Regions from separate parts of the Sphingobium sp. DN12 genome, predicted to be linked through region 2. Evidence: riboswitches for the same ligand, from Rfam matches in the RefSeq annotation. Region 2 holds a riboswitch; each other region holds the start of a gene.
What was found. Region 2 has a riboswitch for cobalamin ahead of ACI6S0_RS15160 (TonB-dependent receptor plug domain-containing protein). Riboswitches for the same ligand answer to the same signal wherever they lie in the genome.
Positions count from the first base shown of each region.

Region 1: linked by a shared signal. The riboswitch ahead of ACI6S0_RS11755 (cobalamin biosynthesis protein CobG) and the one ahead of ACI6S0_RS15160 (TonB-dependent receptor plug domain-containing protein) in region 2 are both predicted to bind cobalamin.
Region 3: linked by a shared signal. The riboswitch ahead of cobW (cobalamin biosynthesis protein CobW) and the one ahead of ACI6S0_RS15160 (TonB-dependent receptor plug domain-containing protein) in region 2 are both predicted to bind cobalamin.

Region 1 is NZ_CP173717.1:2,485,414-2,491,900, reverse strand. Features, by position in the region: gene ACI6S0_RS11780 (helix-turn-helix domain-containing protein) at 1-561, shown strand, start outside; gene ACI6S0_RS11775 (hypothetical protein) at 806-1,108, shown strand; gene ACI6S0_RS11770 (hypothetical protein) at 1,397-1,720, opposite strand; gene ACI6S0_RS11765 (MarR family winged helix-turn-helix transcriptional regulator) at 1,890-2,399, opposite strand; tRNA gene ACI6S0_RS11760 (tRNA-Gln) at 2,562-2,636, shown strand; cobalamin riboswitch at 2,813-3,024, shown strand; gene ACI6S0_RS11755 (cobalamin biosynthesis protein CobG) at 3,305-4,357, shown strand; gene ACI6S0_RS11750 (precorrin-8X methylmutase) at 4,357-4,986, shown strand; gene cobI (precorrin-2 C(20)-methyltransferase) at 4,983-5,705, shown strand; gene cobJ (precorrin-3B C(17)-methyltransferase) at 5,702-6,484, shown strand; gene ACI6S0_RS11735 (cobalt-precorrin-6A reductase) at 6,445-6,487, opposite strand, start outside.
Region 2 is NZ_CP173717.1:3,244,725-3,251,211, forward strand. Features, by position in the region: gene ACI6S0_RS15155 (PepSY domain-containing protein) at 1-887, opposite strand, end outside; gene ACI6S0_RS15160 (TonB-dependent receptor plug domain-containing protein) at 890-2,878, opposite strand; cobalamin riboswitch at 3,069-3,313, opposite strand; gene ACI6S0_RS15165 (copper resistance protein B) at 3,376-4,236, opposite strand; gene ACI6S0_RS15170 (copper resistance system multicopper oxidase) at 4,233-5,972, opposite strand; gene ACI6S0_RS15175 (RNA polymerase sigma factor) at 5,979-6,487, opposite strand, start outside.
Region 3 is NZ_CP173717.1:4,265,705-4,272,191, forward strand. Features, by position in the region: gene hppD (4-hydroxyphenylpyruvate dioxygenase) at 1-450, shown strand, start outside; gene hmgA (homogentisate 1,2-dioxygenase) at 443-1,759, shown strand; gene fahA (fumarylacetoacetase) at 1,756-3,048, shown strand; gene maiA (maleylacetoacetate isomerase) at 3,045-3,689, shown strand; gene ACI6S0_RS20255 (Rieske (2Fe-2S) protein) at 3,686-4,063, shown strand; cobalamin riboswitch at 4,094-4,335, shown strand; gene cobW (cobalamin biosynthesis protein CobW) at 4,513-5,565, shown strand; gene cobN (cobaltochelatase subunit CobN) at 5,565-6,487, shown strand, end outside.

The DNA.
Region 1 (6,487 bases), 760 kb from region 2:
AGTCAAGTCGAAGTCCCGCGCCCGGACGTTCTTTCCCATGTCGCGGGCAATATCCGCCGCCTGCGCGCCGCCAAGGGGCTGAGCCAGGATGCGCTGGCCAGCGCGGCCGGGGTCAGCCGGCGCATGCTGGTGGGGATCGAGAGCGGCGAGGCCAATGTCAGCCTGTCGACGCTCGACCGGCTGGCGCAGGCGCTGGACGTCAGCTTCTCGCACGTCGTGCGCGCGCCCGACATGCCCGACAATAGCCGGATCGATACCCTCGCCTGGCAGGGCGAGGATGCACATAGCCGCGCGACCCTGCTCGGCACCGTGCCGGCCGCGCGCGAGGCGGAGCTATGGACCTGGTCGCTGGCGCCGGGCGATCGCTACCCGGCCGAGGCGGACGCCGCCAACTGGCACGAGATGCTCTATGTGGTGGAAGGGGTGCTGACGGTCGAGATGGATGCCGGCACGCGCACCATCACGGCGGGCGACTTCCTCATCTTCAGCAGCGACCGCCCCTATGTCTTCGTCAACCGCGGAACCGACCTGCTGCGCTTCGTGCGCAACGTGGTGTTCTAGGCGGCGCGGACGAATGCCGGGAGGGGTGGGGTGCGGACTGGCCCTTATCCCGTCATGCCAGCGAAGGCTGGCATCTCAGGCCGGCGCACGCGACATAAACGGATAGCGCTAGACGGCTGGCCTCTTTCTGCTGCCGCCTGAGACCCCAGCCTTCGCTGGGGTGACGGAGTTAAGCGGTTTGCGGACAGACTGCTTTTCTGCAGAAACAGTGGAAAGCGGTCGCTAGAGGCGATAGCCCGTCGTCATGCAGATCAAGGTCATGGCAGATTATGGATGCGCCCCTCTCTGGTGGGATGAAGGAAGCCCCGAGAAGATGGGAGATATCCAACCGGATTCTTTGGGGCTCAGTGATGGGCTTTGTGCCGATCTATGGGCATGGTCGAAGGACTATGATGCCACTCTGAATGTGGATGATCCTTCCAGATCGGGTTTCAGATCTAGCGCTGATGAACAGGCTTTTGAAGAACGGGGACGGCAACTGAGCGAGCGTTTAGCTGGCGAGTTGGAACCGGAGGTAAAGGTTCGCTATTGGCGTGGCGATCAATAGGTGGTGATCGGTTAGTGCGCTTCTGAGGCCAAAAAATTAGCGGTTCATTGCCCAAATTGGTGGAAATCCGACAATCCCCACAGGCGTCATCCTGACGAAAGTCAGGATCCATTCTGGGCTACGGCGGATAGGGAGCGCTCAAGCGATCCCGGATCAAGCCTGTCCTGAGCCTGTCGAAGGGGCCGGGATGACGAAGAGGGAAATAGCCACTTCCGGTCGCGTCCAGGCCGCCCGGATATAGCCTCGCGGCCTGAGGCCGGGCCTCCCCATGGGGAGGCCCGGCACGTCTCAATGGCTGTCGTTGCGCAGATCCTTGCCGGCCTGCTCCAGCGAGGCGCCGACATCCTGCTTGGCTTCCTTGCCCTCGCGCTTGGCATCGTCGGCGGCCCGGTCGGTCGCGGCGCCGATCCGGTCTGCGCCATTGTCGATCGCGGCGCCCGCGCGGTCGAGGCCGTTGTCGATCTTCTCGCCGGCATCGTCGACGGCGTTGCTGACGTCATTGCCGATCGCGGAGCCGGCATTTTCCAGATTGTCCGACGCCTTTTCCGAGCAGGCGGACAGGCTCAGGCCCAGGGCGGACAGGGCCGTGATGGCCAGAAGGGGTGCGCGCATGATGTCTCCTCATTGCGTTGGCAAGGCTTGGGCAGCGCCGCATCATATCTGACGCGGCGCTGCCTAATCTCTCGTTGTCGCATCGTTTTAAGCGGAAAACCGGTTCCCACTTTTCCGCACGACGCTCGTAAAAGCGCGGCAGCGGCCATAAGGTTGCGTGGTTTCGCGATCAGCCGCCGCTGAGGCCGAACACCATCGACCGGTCGGCATCGGGGATCAGGCCCTCCATCACCCGCCAGAAACCGGTGACGGACCCCTGTCCGGCCTGGGCATAGGCAGCCGCCATCTTCTCGCGCAGGGCGCGGAAAAGCTCGGCCTCCAGCGCGCGCCCGGCGGCGCTGAGGCGCAGCAGTTTCTGCCGCCGGTCGCTGCTGCCCGGCCGGGTCTCGATATAGCCGCGCTCGATCAGGTCATTGAGCACCCGGCCGAGCGATTGCTTGGTGATCGCCAGCAGGCGCAGCAGATCCTTCACCGTCAGGTCGGGCTGGCGCGAGATGAAATAGAGGGCGCGGTGATGGGCGCGACCCAGCCCCTGCGCCGCCAGCCCCTCGTCGATCGATCGGGTGAGCGCGGAATAGCCGAAATAGAGCATCTCGATGCCGCGCCGGATTTCGTCCTCGCGCAGGAACAGCGGCGAGGCCGGTGCGATCTGGCTGGGCGAGGGGGCTTGGACGGACATCGGCGCGGGTTTCCGGTTGCGGGGGCGGGGGCGTGGCGTTGATCCCTAAGATGGGTTGGGCGGGAAGGAAAGGGAAAGGCGAAGTCCATCGTCAGGAGGGCTTTTCTTTCGTGCATCAGCCGCTATATGGCGGTCCCGCGCTGACTTGGATCGGCGCATTGCTGGGGCGTCGCCAAGCGGTAAGGCAGCGGCTTTTGATGCCGCCATGCGCAGGTTCGAATCCTGCCGCCCCAGCCAAAATTTCGGTATCCGACGCCGCGTCGCTTTCCTTGCTTCCGGTTTCCGTTTCGGCATCTTCCGTCGGTATGCCTTGGGCGTCGAGCCGGCAGCGGGACTGCGGATACCCATTCCATGTCTTGGCTAAGCCCGATGTTTCGACTAGGGCATCAACGATGCGCCGGTTCATGCTGGCGCATTGCATAACTGACGCCGGTGTTCCGCAAGGAACTTAATCGGGAATGCGGTGCGGGGGCCTGGCCCCTTATTCCGTGGCTGTCCCTGCAACTGTAAGCGGATAGCGCGATGCACGAGCCCGTGAGGGCAGCCACTGGACAGAGCGTCCGGGAAGGCGTGCATCCCGCAACGACCCGCGAGCCAGGAGACCTGCCGGCGTTTCGGTCGCTCTTGTCCTGACCCAGGGATTGGTCATGGCACGGTCTCTCTTCCGTCTGGGCGGCGAAGCGTGTGGCTGGGGCTGCACGGCCGCGTGGTGTCGGGCGCCTGTCGCGCCTGCCTGCCGCCTCGCGCCGACCGGTGATGCCGGCAAGCCCCGCCTGGTTGCGTCCCGGCGCGCGGAGGATTTGCCTGTGAGCCAGACCGGCGCGGGCAGGGATAGGGCGACCGCGAACCATGCGGTGGCCCACGGGCCGGCCGTTCGGGGCTGGTGTCCCGATGCCTGGCGCCCGATGGCGGCGGGCGACGGGCTGATCGTGCGCGTGAAGCCGCGCCTCGGCCGTCTTTCGGCCGACGACATGGCGGCGCTGGGCGAAGTGGCGATCGCCCATGGCAACGGCCTGATCGACATGACCCGGCGCGCGAACCTCCAGATCCGCGGCGTGCGCGACGAAAGCTGGCGCCCCTTGCTCGACCGGCTGCTCGACCTTGGCCTGGTGGACCGCGATGCCCGGCGCGAGGGCGCGCGGATGCTGATGATCGCGCCGGACTGGCGCGAAGGGGATGACAGCTATCGCATCGCCAGCCAGCTGCTCGATCGCCTGGACGAACTACCGGACTTGCCGGGCAAGATGGGCTTCGTCATCGATGCCGGCGCCGCGCCGCTCCTGTCGAGCGAAGCGGGGGATTTTCGCATCGAGCGGGCGCGCGATGGCGGCCTGATCTTGCGTGCGGAGGGGCGGGCACAAGGCGTGCCGGTGGACAGCGGCGGCGAAGTGGATGCGCTGCTCGCACTCGCCCGATGGTTCGTGGAGAGCGACGGCGCGCGGGCGGGGCGCATGGCCCGGCATGATGCGCCCCTGCCGGATTGGGCAACGGGCAGGGCAGAGGCCGCGTCGCCGCGCCCGCGTCTGACCTCCGGCGCATGGGATGGTGGCATGGCCTATGGTCTTCCCTTCGGCCGGATCGACGCGCGGCATCTTCTCGACGCGCCGGCCATGCGGCTGACCCCGTGGCGCATGCTGCTGGCCGAAGGGCAACTGCCCGGCCTGTCCGCCGACGCGGCCGACCCGCTGATCCATGTGGAGGCTTGCCCCGGCGCGCCTGCCTGCCCGCAGGCGAGCGTGGCGACCCGCGACCTCGCCCGCCGGCTGGCCCCCCATGTGGCGGGCCGCCTTCATGTCTCCGGCTGCGCCAAGGGATGCGCCTGTTCGATGCCGGCCGATATCGTGCTGACGGGGCGGGACGGGCGCTACGACCTGGCCTTCCACGCCCGTGCAGGATCGGCGCCCGTCCGTCCTGACCTCACCGCCACCGACCTTCTTGCCCATTTCGGAGCCTGTTGATGCCCCATGATTATGAGAGGGACGGCGCGGCAATCTATCGCCAGTCCTTCGCCACCATCCGCGCCGAAGCCGATCTCGGGCGCTTTGCTGCCGAGGAGGAGCCGGTCGCCGTGCGTATGATCCATGCCGCGGGCATGGTGGACCTGGCGGCCCATATCCGCTTTTCGCCGGGCTTTGCAGCCGTGGCGCGGCAGGCCCTGGCTGCAGGGGCGCCGGTGCTGTGCGATGCGCGCATGGTGTCGGAAGGGGTCACGCGTGCGCGCCTGCCCGCCGACAATGCCGTGCTTTGCACCCTGCACGACACCGCCGTGCCGGACATGGCGCGGGCGATGGGCAATACCCGGTCCGCCGCCGCGCTGGAACTGTGGCGGCCGCATCTTGCCGGGGCACTGGTTGCCATCGGCAATGCGCCCACGGCGCTGTTCCACCTGCTCGACATGCTGGACGACCCGGCCTGTCCGCGTCCCGCGGCGATCATCGGCTGCCCGGTGGGCTTCGTGGGCGCGGCGGAATCCAAGGCGGCACTGTGGGCGGCGCAGCCGGTCCCCTGCTGCGTCGTCGACGGGCGGCTTGGCGGCAGCGCGATCACGGTCGCGGCGATCAATGCGCTGGCGAGCCACGCGGAATGAGCGGCACCGTCTATGGCGTGGGCCTTGGCCCCGGCGCGCAGGACTTGCTGAGCGTGCGCGCCGACCGGCTGGTGCGGGGCGGAAGGCATGTCGCCTATTTCCGCAAGGCCGGCCGACCGGGACAGGCGCGCCGCATCGCGCAGGGCATGTTGCGGGACGATGCGATCGAACTGGCGATGGAATATCCGGTGACAACCGAAATTCCGCTCACCGATCGGCGCTACAATGACTGCCTTGCCGCTTTCTATGCCGACTGCACCGGCCGGCTGCTGGCGATCGCGGAGGCGGGCGAGGATGTGGTCGTATTGTGCGAGGGCGATCCCTTTTTCTACGGCTCCTTCATGCATCTGCACAGTCGGCTGTCGGGGCTGGTCCCGGTCGAAGTGGTCCCCGGCATCATGGGCATGTCGGGCGCGTGGAATGCGACCGGCCTGCCGATCACCTGGGGTGACGATGTGCTGACCGTGGCGATGGCGACGCTGCCGGAAGAGGAACTGGTCCGCCGCATCCGCGATACCGACGCGCTGGTGGTGATGAAGATAGGTCGCCACCTGGCCAAGCTGCGCAGTGCGGTGGCGGCGGCCGGGCGCAGCGATGAAGCATGGCTGGTCGAACATGCCGCCATGCCGGAACAGCGCGTGACCCGGCTGGCCGATGTCGACAGGGTGACGCCCTATTTCTCGATCCTGCTGATCCACGGCCAGGGGCGTCGGCCATGAGCCTTGCGGCGGCAGAGGGGGGCTGGATCGCGATCGCGGGGCTTGGGCCGGGGGACGAAGCGCTGGTGACGCCGGAGGTGGATGCCGCGCTGGCTGCCGCGACCGACGTGGTGGGCTATATCCCCTATGTCGCGCGGGTCGCGCCGCGTGCGGGGCTGATGCTGCATCCTTCGGACAATCGGGTGGAACTGGACCGGGCGGCCCATGCGCTGGAGCTGGCGGCGCAGGGGCGTCGGGTTGTCGTCGTCTCCTCGGGCGATCCGGGCGTCTTTGCCATGGCGTCCGCCCTGTTCGAGGCGCTGGAGGCCGGCCCCGCTCCCTGGCGCGACATCGACATTCGCGTGCTGCCCGGCATCACCGCGATGCTGGCCGCCGCGGCGCGTGCGGGCGCGCCGCTTGGCCATGATTTCTGTGCGATCAACCTGTCCGACAATCTCAAGCCCTGGTCCCTGATCGAAAAGCGGCTGCGGCTGGCGGCGGAGGCGGATTTCGCCATGGCCTTCTATAATCCCCGCTCGGCGTCCCGGCCGGAAGGGTTCGTGCGCACACTGGCGCTGTTGCGGGAGCTTTGTGGCGATGCGCGCCCGATCCTCTTCGCCCGCGCCGTCACCACCGCGCAGGAGACACTGCATATCGTGCCACTGGGGCAGGCGCGGGCGGACATGGCGGACATGCGCACCATGGTGATCGTCGGGTCGAGCCGGACCCGCATCATCGAGCGCGCGCGCGGGCCGATCCTCTACACGCCGCGCGGCATCCCCGACGAGGTGGCGGGATGAGCG
Region 2 (6,487 bases):
CGCTGGCGCTGCGTCATCATCGCCTCGCTGTCCAGCAGCCCCCAGGGATTCATCGACAACAGCCCGCTCGCCACCCAGGTCAGCGTCACTATGCCGAAGAATAGCCCGGCCATATGATGCCACCACCACAGGCCGCGATAGGGCGATCCGATGCTGCCATCGCGGCGGCGGCGCAGCCGGGCGATGCCGACCCACAGGCCGGTGATCGTCAGGAAGCAGCCGATCAGCGAGGTCCAGATGACGACCTGGCTCCAAAGCGCGCCATCCTGCCGCAGGATCGTGGGATAGAGCCAGTGCGGCACCGCGCCGAGCCAGCCCCAGAAGCGCTGGAAGCGGGTGGTCAGCTGCACCACCTCCCCGCTCTTGCCCGAGACATAGGCCTGCGTCCCGGCCGCATCGGCATAATCGACACGGTAGAGCGGCGCATTGCGGCGGAAGGTCTGGACCGTCCACTGGTCCATCTCCGTTTGCGCGACCTGCCCGACCGGGCCGGCGATGGCGCTGTTGCGGCCGAACTCGGTCGCGATCCTGTGGATATTTTGCGGATCGACCTGCTCGACCGGTTTCCCCGACGCCCAGTCATGGGTGCCGGCGAATATCCGCATCTGCGGGATGGTGCGCGTCGGATCGAGCGCGGGCGTCACCCGCAGCACGGGCCGCCCGGCCATCATCTCGATCCGGGCGGCGGACAGCATCATGGTGTCGGGCAATGCCCCCGCCTGCCCCGGCGACAGCGTGAGGGGCGTGAGCCCCCCAAGCTGCGCGGCCGGTGTCAGGCGCGGATAGTCGACATAAAGCATCACGAAGCCGGACAGGCACCACAGCGTCATGACGGCGCCGATGATGATGCCCAGCCAGCGATGCAGCAGCAGGACCGGCCGCAACATGATCAGAAGCTCAGGCCATAGCTGACCCGCAGCGTGCGCGGCACGCCCCGGTAGAAGTAGAGGAAGCGGCTGTTGCTGCCGTCCAATACCCCTGCATCGCTGACCGCCGAGCGATAGCCCGTCGTGGCATAATCCCTGTCGAACAGATTTTCGACATTGACGCCGAACCGGTTGCGCCGCGCCTGGTCCAGCCACAGATGCGCGCCCGCATCGACCACGGCATAATTGCCATAGTTCATCCGGCCAAAGCCCGACGCGGTCGACCAGACATCGCCCACCCAATTGGCCGACAGATTGGCGCCGAAGCGGCCCGTTTCCGGCGCATAGACGATCGCGGCGCGGCCATATTGTTCCGGATTGCGATCGCGCTGCACCGAACTGCCCTGATTGCGGACGCGCGAATAGGTGTAGCTGGCAGACAGGCCCCAGCCGCCGGTCAGGTCGGCGTTCAGCTCCAGTTCGGCGCCCCTGGCCCGCACCTTGTCGCTGACGTTGATATAGGTGCCTTCCGGAAAGGCGGGATCATCATAGGTCGTGTCGATCAGGTCGGTGATGCGCCGGTTGAAATAGGTCGCTTTCCACCGGATCGCCCCGCCGGCCAGCGCGCCGCCTAGCGCGGCGTTGAGGTTCAGGCTCTCCTCGGGCTTCAGGTTCGGGTTGCCGACCTCGCAACAGGGATCATTGCCATAAAGCTGCGAGGCGTCGGGCAGCACGAAGGAGGTGCCGCCATTGGCCTCCACGAACAGGGCGTCGCTGACATCATAGCGGCCCGACACGTTCCAGATCGTCTTTTCCGATCCCTTCGCCTTGTTGTAGCGCAGGCCAGCGGCGATCCGCGCCTTGCTCGACAATTCGTCATTGGTGCGCAGCTGGAAGATGCCGGCATGGACCTGTTCATCGGTCGGCGCGATCAGCAGGACGTCGTCGCGGCCGTTGAAGCTCTGGAAATCATAGCCGATCAGCGTGTCGATGCCGCGCAGCATGTTGAGCTGCACCACTGCGCTGCCGCCATAATCCTGATAGCCCCAGAAAGTGCCGGCCGGGTAGATGACCTGCGGCGGGCCGGCTGGAATGGGATTGCGGATCTGGACATAGGCGGTCTTCCAGTCGTGGAAATAGCCCTTGAGGAAGAATTGCACCCCATCCTCGCCGGTATAGTCGAGGCGCAGGCTGGCCACTTCCTCATTGCGGTCGTTGCGGCTCTCCTTCGTCCGCGTCGCGCTGATATTGTCGAGATCGGCCTTGGTATGCTGGTAGAGCGCGTTGAGGCGCAGGTCCGGCGCGATATCATATTGATATTTGATGCCCGCCGACCAGAGGTCATAGCCGCGCGCGCGATCGGTCGCGCTGGGCTGCATCACATCATAGGGACGATAGCCGTCCGACTGGCTGCGATTGGCCCAGACCACGAAGCGATGCTGGCCGATCGCGCCGCGTAGATAGCCGTCCAGGCTGGTGCCGGCAAAACTGTCGAGACTGGCATTGACCTGGCCGCCCAGAGCATCGCTGAAATCGCGGGTGACGACATTGATCACGCCGGCCGCCGCCTGGGTGCCGTAGAACAGGCTTTCGCCGCCTTTCAGCACCTCGATCCGCTCGATCATGCTGGCGGCCATGGTGTCGTTGGGCGACGTGCCGCCATAGAGGCGGTTGTTGAGGCGGATGCCGTCCATCGTCCACAGCACATCCTTGGTGCGCGAACCCTGAAGCGCAATGTCGACATAGCTGAACGGCCCGGACTGCGACCGGATGAACAGGCCCGGCACCGCTTCGAGCGCGCGGGCAGTGTCGATCGCGGCGGCATCGCGGATCTGCGTGTCGGTGACGATCTCGATCGCATGGCCATAACGCGACAGCTGCTGCGGCAGCGTCTCTTCCAGGCTGGTGCCGGTGACGACGATGCTGTCGCCTTCTCCTTCGTCAGCCAGAGCCGGCGATGCGATGGCAAGCGAAAGGGCCAGTGCGGCCCGTGAAACGATATTGGACTTCATTTATTCCCCCATCTGGCGCCGCGTTCGACGGGCGGGGGCAACCTTCACGAGCGGCACGCGCGCGAACGTCCGACACACGCGCCGGCCGGGCGCCCAAGGGCAACCGACGCGCGTCGTCGCAGCGGCCCCAGCCGCTCGTTCGTCGCTCAGACGGAAGGTACCGTGCCGCGGCCATCCCCTGGACCAAGGCAAGAGCGACCAGACGCCGGCAGGTCTCCTGGCTCACGGGTCATCGCTTGATGCACGGCCTTCCCAGGCCTCGCAGGATTTAGCGTCCGGCCCAGTGGCTGGCGGATCGGGCACTCTGCCGTCCGCACATGTACATCGCGCTCACCGCTTACAGTTGCAGGGACAGCCTCGGCTTGGGATGGTGAACCATCCGTACCGTGTTCCCTATTAAGCCCCTTTCGGGACACCGGCGCGATCATGATCCCAGGCCCTACGGCGCGGGATCGGCGGGATCGATAATCGAATATCAGGCGGGCTGCAAGCCGGTCTCAAAACCAGGCGCGCAGGCCGATGACCAGGCTGGTGGCGGATGGCTTATCGCCGGCGGCACGGGCATGGTCGGCCGTATCGCCGAGCTTGCGTTCCCAATGCACGCCGACATAGGGCGCGAACTCGCGCGCGATCTCGTAGCGCAGCCGCAGCCCCAGCTCGATATCGGACGGGCCGGCGCCGATCCCCAGTTCGGGCACATCCTGCGCCGCCAGATTGAACTCGGCGGCGGGCTGCAGGATCAGTCGCTGGGTGATACGCTGGTCATAGCTCGCCTCTAGCCGCAGATGGGCGTCGCCCCTGGTCGACAGAAAGGCTTCGGCCCCGACCTCGAACCAGTAAGGCGCCAGGCCATCGATGCCGATCACCGCATAGCTGCGGTCCGGCCCTTCGCCGAAATCCTGCCGCACGCCCGCCTGCAGGTTGAACCAGGGGTCGATCGCCCGGCTGTAGAGCGCCTGCACCTCGGCCCGTTCGAGCGATCCGCCGAACGTCCCCTCGCCTTCGCTCTTGACCGCGAAGCGGTTGATGTCGCCGCCGATCCAGCCTTCGCCCTCCCAGGCATAGCGATCCGCGCCCTTGCCGGCGCGATATTCCAGCCGATCGAGCATCCATTGCGAATAGGTCATGCCGCCCCCTTCCGCGATCATCGCCGCGCGGGCGCGGGCCATGACGGCGGGGTCATAGAGCGCGTCGGCGGCATGGTCGGTCGGCACCGCCGGGGCCGTGCCTTGCGGGATGGCGGCGTCGGTGGTGGGCATGCTGTGGCCCATCGCGCCATGGTCCATCTGGCTGTGGTCCATCGTCTGGGCCTGCACCGGCGCAGCGGCGGCGAGCAGCAGGAGCGCGAGCAGCCTCATGCCGCATCCTCCCCATGGCGCACCGTTACGACCCGCATCATCCCGGCATGCATGTGCATCAGCATATGACAATGGAACGCCCAGTCGCCCAGCGCATCGGCGGTAAGGTCGAAGCTGAGCTTGCCGCCCGGCAGCACATTCACCGTATGCTTGCGCGGATTATGCGCAGCCTCGCCGGTCACCAGTTCGAAGAAATGACCATGCAGATGGATGGGATGCGGCATCATCGTGTCGTTGATCAGGGTCACGCGCACCCGTTCCATATGACGGAAGGCGATCGGCTCGGCCCCTTCCGACAGCTTCACCCCATCGAACGACCACATATAGCGTTCCATGTTCGCGGTCAGGTGGATGTCGAGCGACCGGGTCGGCGTGCGCAGGTCCGTGTTCGGCGTCAGCGACCGCAGATCGGCATAGGTCAGCACCCGATGGTCGACATCCTCCAGCCCCGTCGGCCGGTCAGCGGTGCGATCGGCCGGCATCGGCGACAGGGTGGCAACGCCCGGCCCCATTTTCACGCCCGGCGCGACCGACTTGTCGCGCATCTTCATGCTATGCCCCGTCATGGCGTCATTGGCCGGCTGGCTGAGGTCGATCACGCCGCCATGGCCCATGTCCATGCCGCCCATGTCCATGCCCATATCCTTCATGCCCAGCAGCGGCCGGGCGCGTCGATCCGGCACCGGCGCGACCATGCCGATCTGCGGCGCCAAGGTGGCGCGGACCAGCCCCGACCGGTCGATCGCCTCGGCAATCAGCGCATAGGGCTTGGCCTCGCCGGGCTGGACGATCACGTCATAGGTTTCGGCAATGCCGATCTGGAACTCGTCGGTCTCGACCGGCTGGACATCCTGCCCGTCGCACTGGACGACGGTCATCGGCAGGCCGGGCAGGCGGATATTGAAATTGGTCATCGCCGACGCGTTGATGATGCGCAGCCGTACCCGCTCCCCCGGCGCGAACAGGCCGGTCCAATTTTCGGCCGTGCCCATGCCGTTCACCAGATAGCTGTAGGTCGCGCCGGTGACGTCGGAAATATCGGTCGGGTCCATGCGCATCGCGCCCCAGTCGATCCGGTCCTTGAGGCCCTGATCCTTCCCCGCCAGCAACCCCGCCAGCGTCTGGCGCTGCATGTTGTAATAGCCGCCCATCTGCTTGAGCCGTTGCAGCAACCTGTGCGGATGAACCGGGCTCCAGTCGGCGAGCAGGATCACATGTTCCCGGTCATAGGCCACCGGATCGGCGCCGGCGGGATCGATGATGATCGGCCCGTAAAGGCCCATCGCCTCCTGCATGCCCGAATGGCTATGATACCAGTAGGTGCCCGCCTGCCGCACCGGGAAGCGATAAATGAAGGTTTCGCCCGGCGCGATGCCGGGGAAGCTGATGCCCGGTACGCCGTCCATCTGGAAGGGCAGGATCAGCCCGTGCCAGTGGATCGAGCTATCCTCCTTCAACCGGTTGGTGACGGCGATGTTGACACTCTGTCCCTCGCGCAGGCGGATGAGCGGGGCGGGCGTGCCGCCATTGACGCTGATCGCATGGGCCGATCGGCCGCCGGTCGCAAAATGCCCGTCGCCGATGCCGAGCGCGATCGTCTCGCCCGACAGCGCGCCCTGGGCAACGCCCTGCGTGCCGGTGGCGGCCCAGCCGGGCAAGGCCTGCGCCAGTGCAAGCGCGGCGCCGCCCCGGATCAGGCTGCGGCGGTCGAGAGGGAGGGAAGGCAGATCGGTCATGCTGCTCTATACGCGCGCGCCGTCGCTTTCCCTCAACATCTCCTGCAATTGCCGGCGGGCGCGGTAGAGGCGGGTTTCCACCGCCTTTTCGGTGACGCCCAATATCTGCGCGACCTCGGCCTGGCTCATGCCCTCGATCCCGCGCAGCAAAACCACCTCGCGCAGCGCCACCGGCAGCGCCGCTACCGCCGCCTCGATCCGGGCGACGCCGGCGCGGGACTGGGCCGCCTGTTCGGGATCGGGCGCGACATCAGCGACATGGGCGGCGTCCTCGATCGGCCGGGCGAAGCTGAAGAAGCGACGGACGGCACGGCGGCGCGCCCAGTCATGGCATTTGTTGATCGTGATCCGCGCGATCCAGCCGCGAAAGGGCCGGCGCCCATCATAGCGGGCGAGCGAGGCGAAGGCGGCGACGAAGCTTTCCTGCACGATGTCCATTGCCGCGTCGGCATCGCCGACATGGCCACGCGCCAGCCGATAGACGGCATCGCGGTGCCGCCGCATCAGCGCGCCAT
Region 3 (6,487 bases), 1.0 Mb from region 2:
GCCCCGGACAAGGCGATCCGCATTCCCCTGAACGAGAGTCAGGACGACAAGAGCCAGATCGAGGAGTTCATCCGCGACTATAATGGCGAGGGCATCCAGCATATCGCGCTCACCACCGCCAATATCTATGACACGGTCGAGCGGCTGCGCGCGCGCGGCGTGCGGCTGCAGGACACGATCGAGACCTATTATGAGCTGGTCGACCAGCGCGTGCCGGGCCATGGCGAGGATCTGGAACGTCTCAAGCGCAACCGCATTCTGATCGACGGCAATGTCGGCGAGGAGGGCATCTTGCTGCAGATCTTTACCGAGACGATGTTCGGCCCGATCTTCTTCGAGATCATCCAGCGCAAGGGCAATGAAGGCTTTGGCAATGGCAATTTCCAGGCGCTCTATGAATCGATCGAGCTGGACCAGATCCGTCGCGGCGTGATCACCGTCGATGAGTGACGCGCCGCCCCGGATGATGAGCGGCTTCGGCAATCATTTTTCGACCGAGGCGGTGGCCGGCGCGCTGCCGGTGGGGCGCAATTCGCCCCAGCGCCTGCCCTATGGCCTCTATGCCGAGCAATTGTCGGGCACCGCCTTCACCGCGCCACGGGCGGAGAACAGGCGCAGCTGGCTCTATCGCATGCGGCCGGCGGCATCGCATCCACCCTTCGCGCCTTATGATGCTGCAGCCTTGCTGCGCAGCGCGCCATTTGACGAGGTGCCGCCCTCGCCCAATCGGCTGCGCTGGAACCCGCTGCCATTGCCTGAGCGTGACGTCGACTTCATCGACGGCCTCACCAGCTATGCCGGCAATGGCGATGTCGCAGCAGGCCAGGGCTGCGCCGTGCATCTCTACGCCGCGACTGCCTCGATGGTCGACCGTGCCTTCGTCTGCGCCGATGGCGAGATGCTGATCGTGCCACAGCAGGGCGCGCTGCGTATCGTCACCGAACTGGGCGTGATCGATGTCGCGCCGTTGCAGGTCGCGCTGATCCCGCGCGGCGTCCGCTTCCGGGTCGAGCTGATCGAGGGCGCGGCGCGCGGCTATGTCTGCGAAAATTACGGCGCGCCCTTCCGCCTGCCCGATCTGGGACCGATCGGCGCCAACGGCCTGGCCAACCCCCGCGATTTCGAGGCGCCGGTCGCGGCCTATGAGGATGTCGAGCGGCCGTTTGAACTGATCCAGAAGTTCATGGGCCGCCTGTGGATAACCATGCTGGACCATAGCCCGTTCGATGTCGTCGCCTGGCACGGCAATCTCGCGCCGCTGCGCTATGACCTGACCCGGTTCAACACGATCAACACGGTCAGTTTCGACCATCCCGATCCCTCGATCTTCACGGTGCTGACATCGCCGAGCGAGACGCCGGGCACCGCCAATATCGACTTCGTCATCTTCCCGCCGCGCTGGATGGTGGCGGAGGACACATTCCGGCCGCCCTGGTTCCACCGCAATGTGATGAGCGAGCTGATGGGGCTGATCCATGGCGAATATGATGCCAAGGCGGGCGGCTTCGCGCCCGGCGGCGCGTCGCTGCACAATGGCATGGCCGGCCATGGCCCCGACCGGGCGAGCTATGACAAGGCGATTGCCGCCGACCTGGCGCCGCAGCGCATCGCCGACACCATGGCCTTCATGTTCGAAAGCCGGATGGTGCTGCGCCCGACGCGCTGGGCGATGGAAAGCTCGCTGCTGCAACCCGATTATGATGATTGCTGGTCTGGCTTCCGCAAGGCCCAGCTGCCCCCGATGAACGAGACCCCATGAGCTATTGGCAAACCGACGAAACCCATGATCCCGCCCGCACCAGCTGGGTTGCGAGCGCGCAGGATCATGGCGACTTCCCGATCCAGAACCTGCCCTATGGCCTGTTCTCGCCCGCAGGAGCTTCGCCGCGCGCCGGTGTCGCGATCGGCGACGCCATATTGGACCTGGCCGCCTGTGTCGGGGCCGGGCTGATCGATTGCGCGCCGCTGCTGGAAGGCCAGCTCAACGCGCTGATGGCGCTGCCGGTGGCGGAGCGGGTCGCCCTGCGCCGCCGGATCAGCGCGCTGCTGTCGGACCCGGCCCATCGCTTGGCGGTCGAGCCGCTGCTGCACCGGGCGGCGGACTGCATGCTGCATTTGCCGGCGCGGATCGGCGATTATAGCGACTTCTATGTCGGCATCCATCACGCCAACAATATCGGCCGCCAGTTCCGGCCCGACAATCCGCTGCTGCCCAATTATAAATATGTGCCGATCGGCTATCATGGCCGCGCCTCCTCGATCCGTCCGTCGGGTGATCCGCTGGTCCGTCCGCGTGGCCAGCGTAAGCCGCCCGAGGCCGATGTGCCGGTGGTCGGCCCGACCGCCCGGCTCGATTATGAGCTGGAACTGGGCGTGTGGATCGGCGCCGGCAATGATCTGGGCAGCCCGATCCCGATCGGCCAGGCGGCCGATCATGTCGCCGGCTTCTGCCTGCTCAACGACTGGTCGGCGCGCGATTTCCAGGCGTGGGAATATCAGCCGCTCGGGCCCTTCCTGGCCAAGAATTTCCATTCGACCATTTCGCCCTGGGTGGTGACGCCCGAGGCGCTGGCGCCGTTCCGCATCGCCCAGCCGCCCCGGCCGGACGGAGACCCGGCGCCGTTGCCTTACCTCAGCGATGCCGATGATCAGGCTCATGGCGCGCTGGCGCTGACGCTGGAAGTCTATCTCTCGACCCAGGCGATGCGCGACGCAGGCCAGCCGCCGATGCGGCTGAGCCAGGGGCCAGCGAGCAACATGTACTGGACCGTCAGCCAGATCGTCACCCATCATGCCTCCAATGGCTGCAACCTGATGCCCGGCGATCTGCTCGGCAGCGGCACCATCTCCGCCCCGACGCGCGAGGGCTATGGCAGCCTGATGGAGATCAGCAGCGGCGGCCGCGAGCCGATCAGCCTGCCATCGGGCGAGACGCGCTGCTTCCTGGAGGATGGCGACGAGGTGACATTGCGCGCCACCGCGTCCGCCCCCGGCCATGTGTCGATCGGCTTTGGCGAATGCCGCGCGACGGTCGTGCCGGCGCGATGAGCGACCTCACCCTTCATGGCTATTGGCGATCGAGCGCGAGCTATCGCGTGCGGATCGCGCTGGCCCTGAAGGGTGTCGACTATGCCCAGGTCACCCATGATCTGCGCAGCGGTGCGCAGCGGGCGCCCGATTATCGAGCGCTGGCGCCGCAGGGGCTGGTGCCAGCGCTGGTCGATGGCGACAGCGTGCTGACGCAGAGCGGCGCGATCCTGGAATGGATCGAGGCCCGCTGGCCGCAGCCGCCCTTGCTGCCCGCCGATCCGGGCGATACGGCGATCGTCCGCGCCATGGCCGCCATCATCGCCTGCGATATCCATCCGCTCGGCAATCTGCGCATATTGCAGGCGCTGCGGCAGGATTTTGGCGCCGATGAGGATCAGGTCCGCGCCTGGATCGCCCGCTGGACCGGCGAGGGGCTGGCCGCGCTCGAAACATTGGTCGCGCGCCATGGTGGCACCCATGCCTTCGGGGACAGCCCCAGCTTCGCCGACTGCCATATTGTGCCCCAGCTCTACAATGCCCGGCGCTTCGGCGTCGACCTGACGCCCTTTCCGCGGCTGTGCGCCGTGGACGCGGTGGCATGCGCGCTCCCCGCCTTTGCCGCCGCGCACCCCGATCGCCAGCCCGACGCCGACATATGAGCGACGCCGACACGCGCCTGTTCGCGACGCCGGCGGGCGTGCGCCTTTGCCCGATCGAGCAGATCGCCGATGGCAAGGCGCGCAATTTCGTGTTGCAGATGCGCGCCGGCCGCTTCCATGGCTTTGCCGTGCGGGATGGCGATCATGTCGCCGGCTTTGTCGATCAATGCCCCCATGCCGGCCTGCCGCTGGCCCAGCAGCTCGATGATTATCTGACCCCGGATGGCAGCCATATCCGCTGTAGCTGGCACGGCGCCCTGTTCCGCCGCACCGATGGCGTCTGCGTCGGTGGGCCATGCGTCGGTCAGCGCATTGCGCCCTGGCCGCTCGCCATCGCCGATGGCTGGATTGTCACCGCTGCCCAAAGCGACTAGGAACCGGCCCAGGGACGGCGCTTCGCATCGTCCCGACATGATCGCGCCGGTGCCCCCACGGGGGCTTAAAATGGGAAGGCGGTGCGGATGCCATGGCATCCAAGTCCGCAGCTGTCCCTGCAACTGTGAGCGGCGAGCGTGATGAACAAAGCTGTCCCCGATGCGGGATCAGCAGCCACTGGGCCGGACGCTAAATCCTGCGAGGCCTGGGAAGGCCGTTCCTCCCGCTATGACCCGCAAGCCAGGAGACCTGCCGGCGTTTAGGTCGCTCTTGCTTTGGTCCAGGGGATGGCCGGGGCACGGTGTTCCGTCTGAGCGACAGGTTGGCGGCTGGAGCCGCGCGGTCACGCATCTGCGGGCGAACAAGCGCCCGTCCGCGATGCCGGCCGGCCGTGCGTGCGCGCCCGGTTCGCTCCCGCCCCGGTTGCTCCGGCGCGCGAGTATTTGTCATGGCCAACACTGCATCTGCCAAGATTCCGACCACCGTCATCACCGGCTTCCTGGGCGCGGGCAAGACCACGCTGATCCGCCACCTGCTGGAAAATGCGAAGGGGCGCCGCCTCGCCCTCATCATCAACGAATTTGGCGATGTCGGTGTCGACGGCGAACTGGTGAAGGGCTGCAATGACGCCGCCTGCCCCGAAGAGGATATTGTCGAGCTGGCCAATGGCTGCATCTGCTGCACCGTGGCCGACGATTTCCTGCCGACCATGACCGCGCTGCTCGACCGGCCGAGCCCGCCCGACCATATCATCATCGAAACCTCTGGGCTGGCCCTGCCCAAGCCGCTGGTCAAGGCCTTCCAATGGCCCGACATCCGCACCCGCGCCACGGTCGACGGCGTCGTCGCGCTGATCGACGCCGATGCGGTCGCCGCCGGCCGCTTCGCCACCGATGAGGCCGCGCTGGCCGCAGCGCGCGCCGCCGACCCCAATCTGGACCATGACAGCCCGCTGGAGGAATTGTTCGAGGATCAGCTCGCCTGCGCCGACATGGTGGTGCTGAACAAGAGCGACCTGGTCGATGCCGACACGCTGGCCGCGGTCGAGGCGCAGGTCGATGCCGAGACGCGGCCCGGCGTGAAGATCGTCCGCGCCGCCCATGGCGCGGTCGACATCGGCGCGCTGCTGGGCATCGTCGCGGCAGCGGAGGATGATCTTGACGCCCGCCCCTCGCACCATGAGGCGGAGGGCGAGGATCATGACCATGATGATTTCGACAGCTTCGTCGTCGGCGGCGATGCGGTCGCCGATCCCGACACGCTGGTGCAGGCGCTGTCCACGCTGATCGCCACCCATGATGTGCTGCGCGTCAAGGGCATGGTCGCGGTCGCCGGCAAGCCGATGCGCCTCGTCGTGCAGGCGGTCGGCCCGCGCATCCAGCATTTCTTCGACCGTCCCTGGCAGGCGGGGGAGGCGCGCCGCACCCAGCTGGTGGTGATCGGCCAGAAGGGGCTGGACCGCGCCGCGATCGAGACCGACATCCAGGCCGTGCTCGGCTGATGCATCTTCTGTCCGCCACGCCGGGAACGATCAGCGACGGCGAGGAGGCGATCGACCTCGATCAGCCGCCCGGCGACATCGTCATCCTGACCGTGGCGGACAGCGACCTGGCCTGTTTCGCCGCTGCCGCCGCGCGCCTGCCCGATGATGCGCCGAGCGTGCGGCTGGCCAATCTGCTGCAGCTCAGGCATCCCTATTCGGTCGACCTCTATGTCGAGAAGGTGATCGCCAAGGCGCGCTTCGTCTGCGTCATCCTGCTCGGCGGCAAAAGCTATTGGCCCTATGGGGTGGACGAGATTGCGCAGGTCGCGCGCGAACGCGGCATCGCCTTCGCCGCGATCGCCGACGGGCGCGAAGGCGACCCGGCGCTGGATCGTGCCTCCACTGTGCCGGCGGCGATGCGCGAGCAGCTGCGCGACTATCTGCGCCAGGGCGGCACCGCCAATGCGCTGTCCTTCCTGCGCTGCGCCGCTCGGCTGACCGGCGCGGATGCGGGCGAGCCCGACCATCCGCTGCCGATTGCCGATGCGGGCCTCTATCTGCCCGGCCATGACCGGCCCGGCGTGGCCGAACTGCGCGCGACCTGGGTCGAGGGGCGGCCGGTGGCGCTGCTGATCTTCTATCGCGCTTTGGTGGTGGCCGGCACGCTGAGCGCGGTCGATGCGATGGTGGCGGCGCTTGGCGCGCGCGGCTTCAATGTCGCCGCCGTGCATGTCCGCGCGCTGCGCGAGCCGTTCGTGCGCGACTGGCTTGGCGGGCTGCTGGCCGACATCGCGCCCGACATCATCGTCAATGCGACCAGCTTCGCCGCCTCGTCGTCGTCCGAACCGCGCGTATCGGGCATCTTGGAACAGGCCGATTGCCCGATCCTGCAGACCGCCTTTGCCGGGGTCGAGGAAGGCAGCTGGCGCGGGTCCGCCCG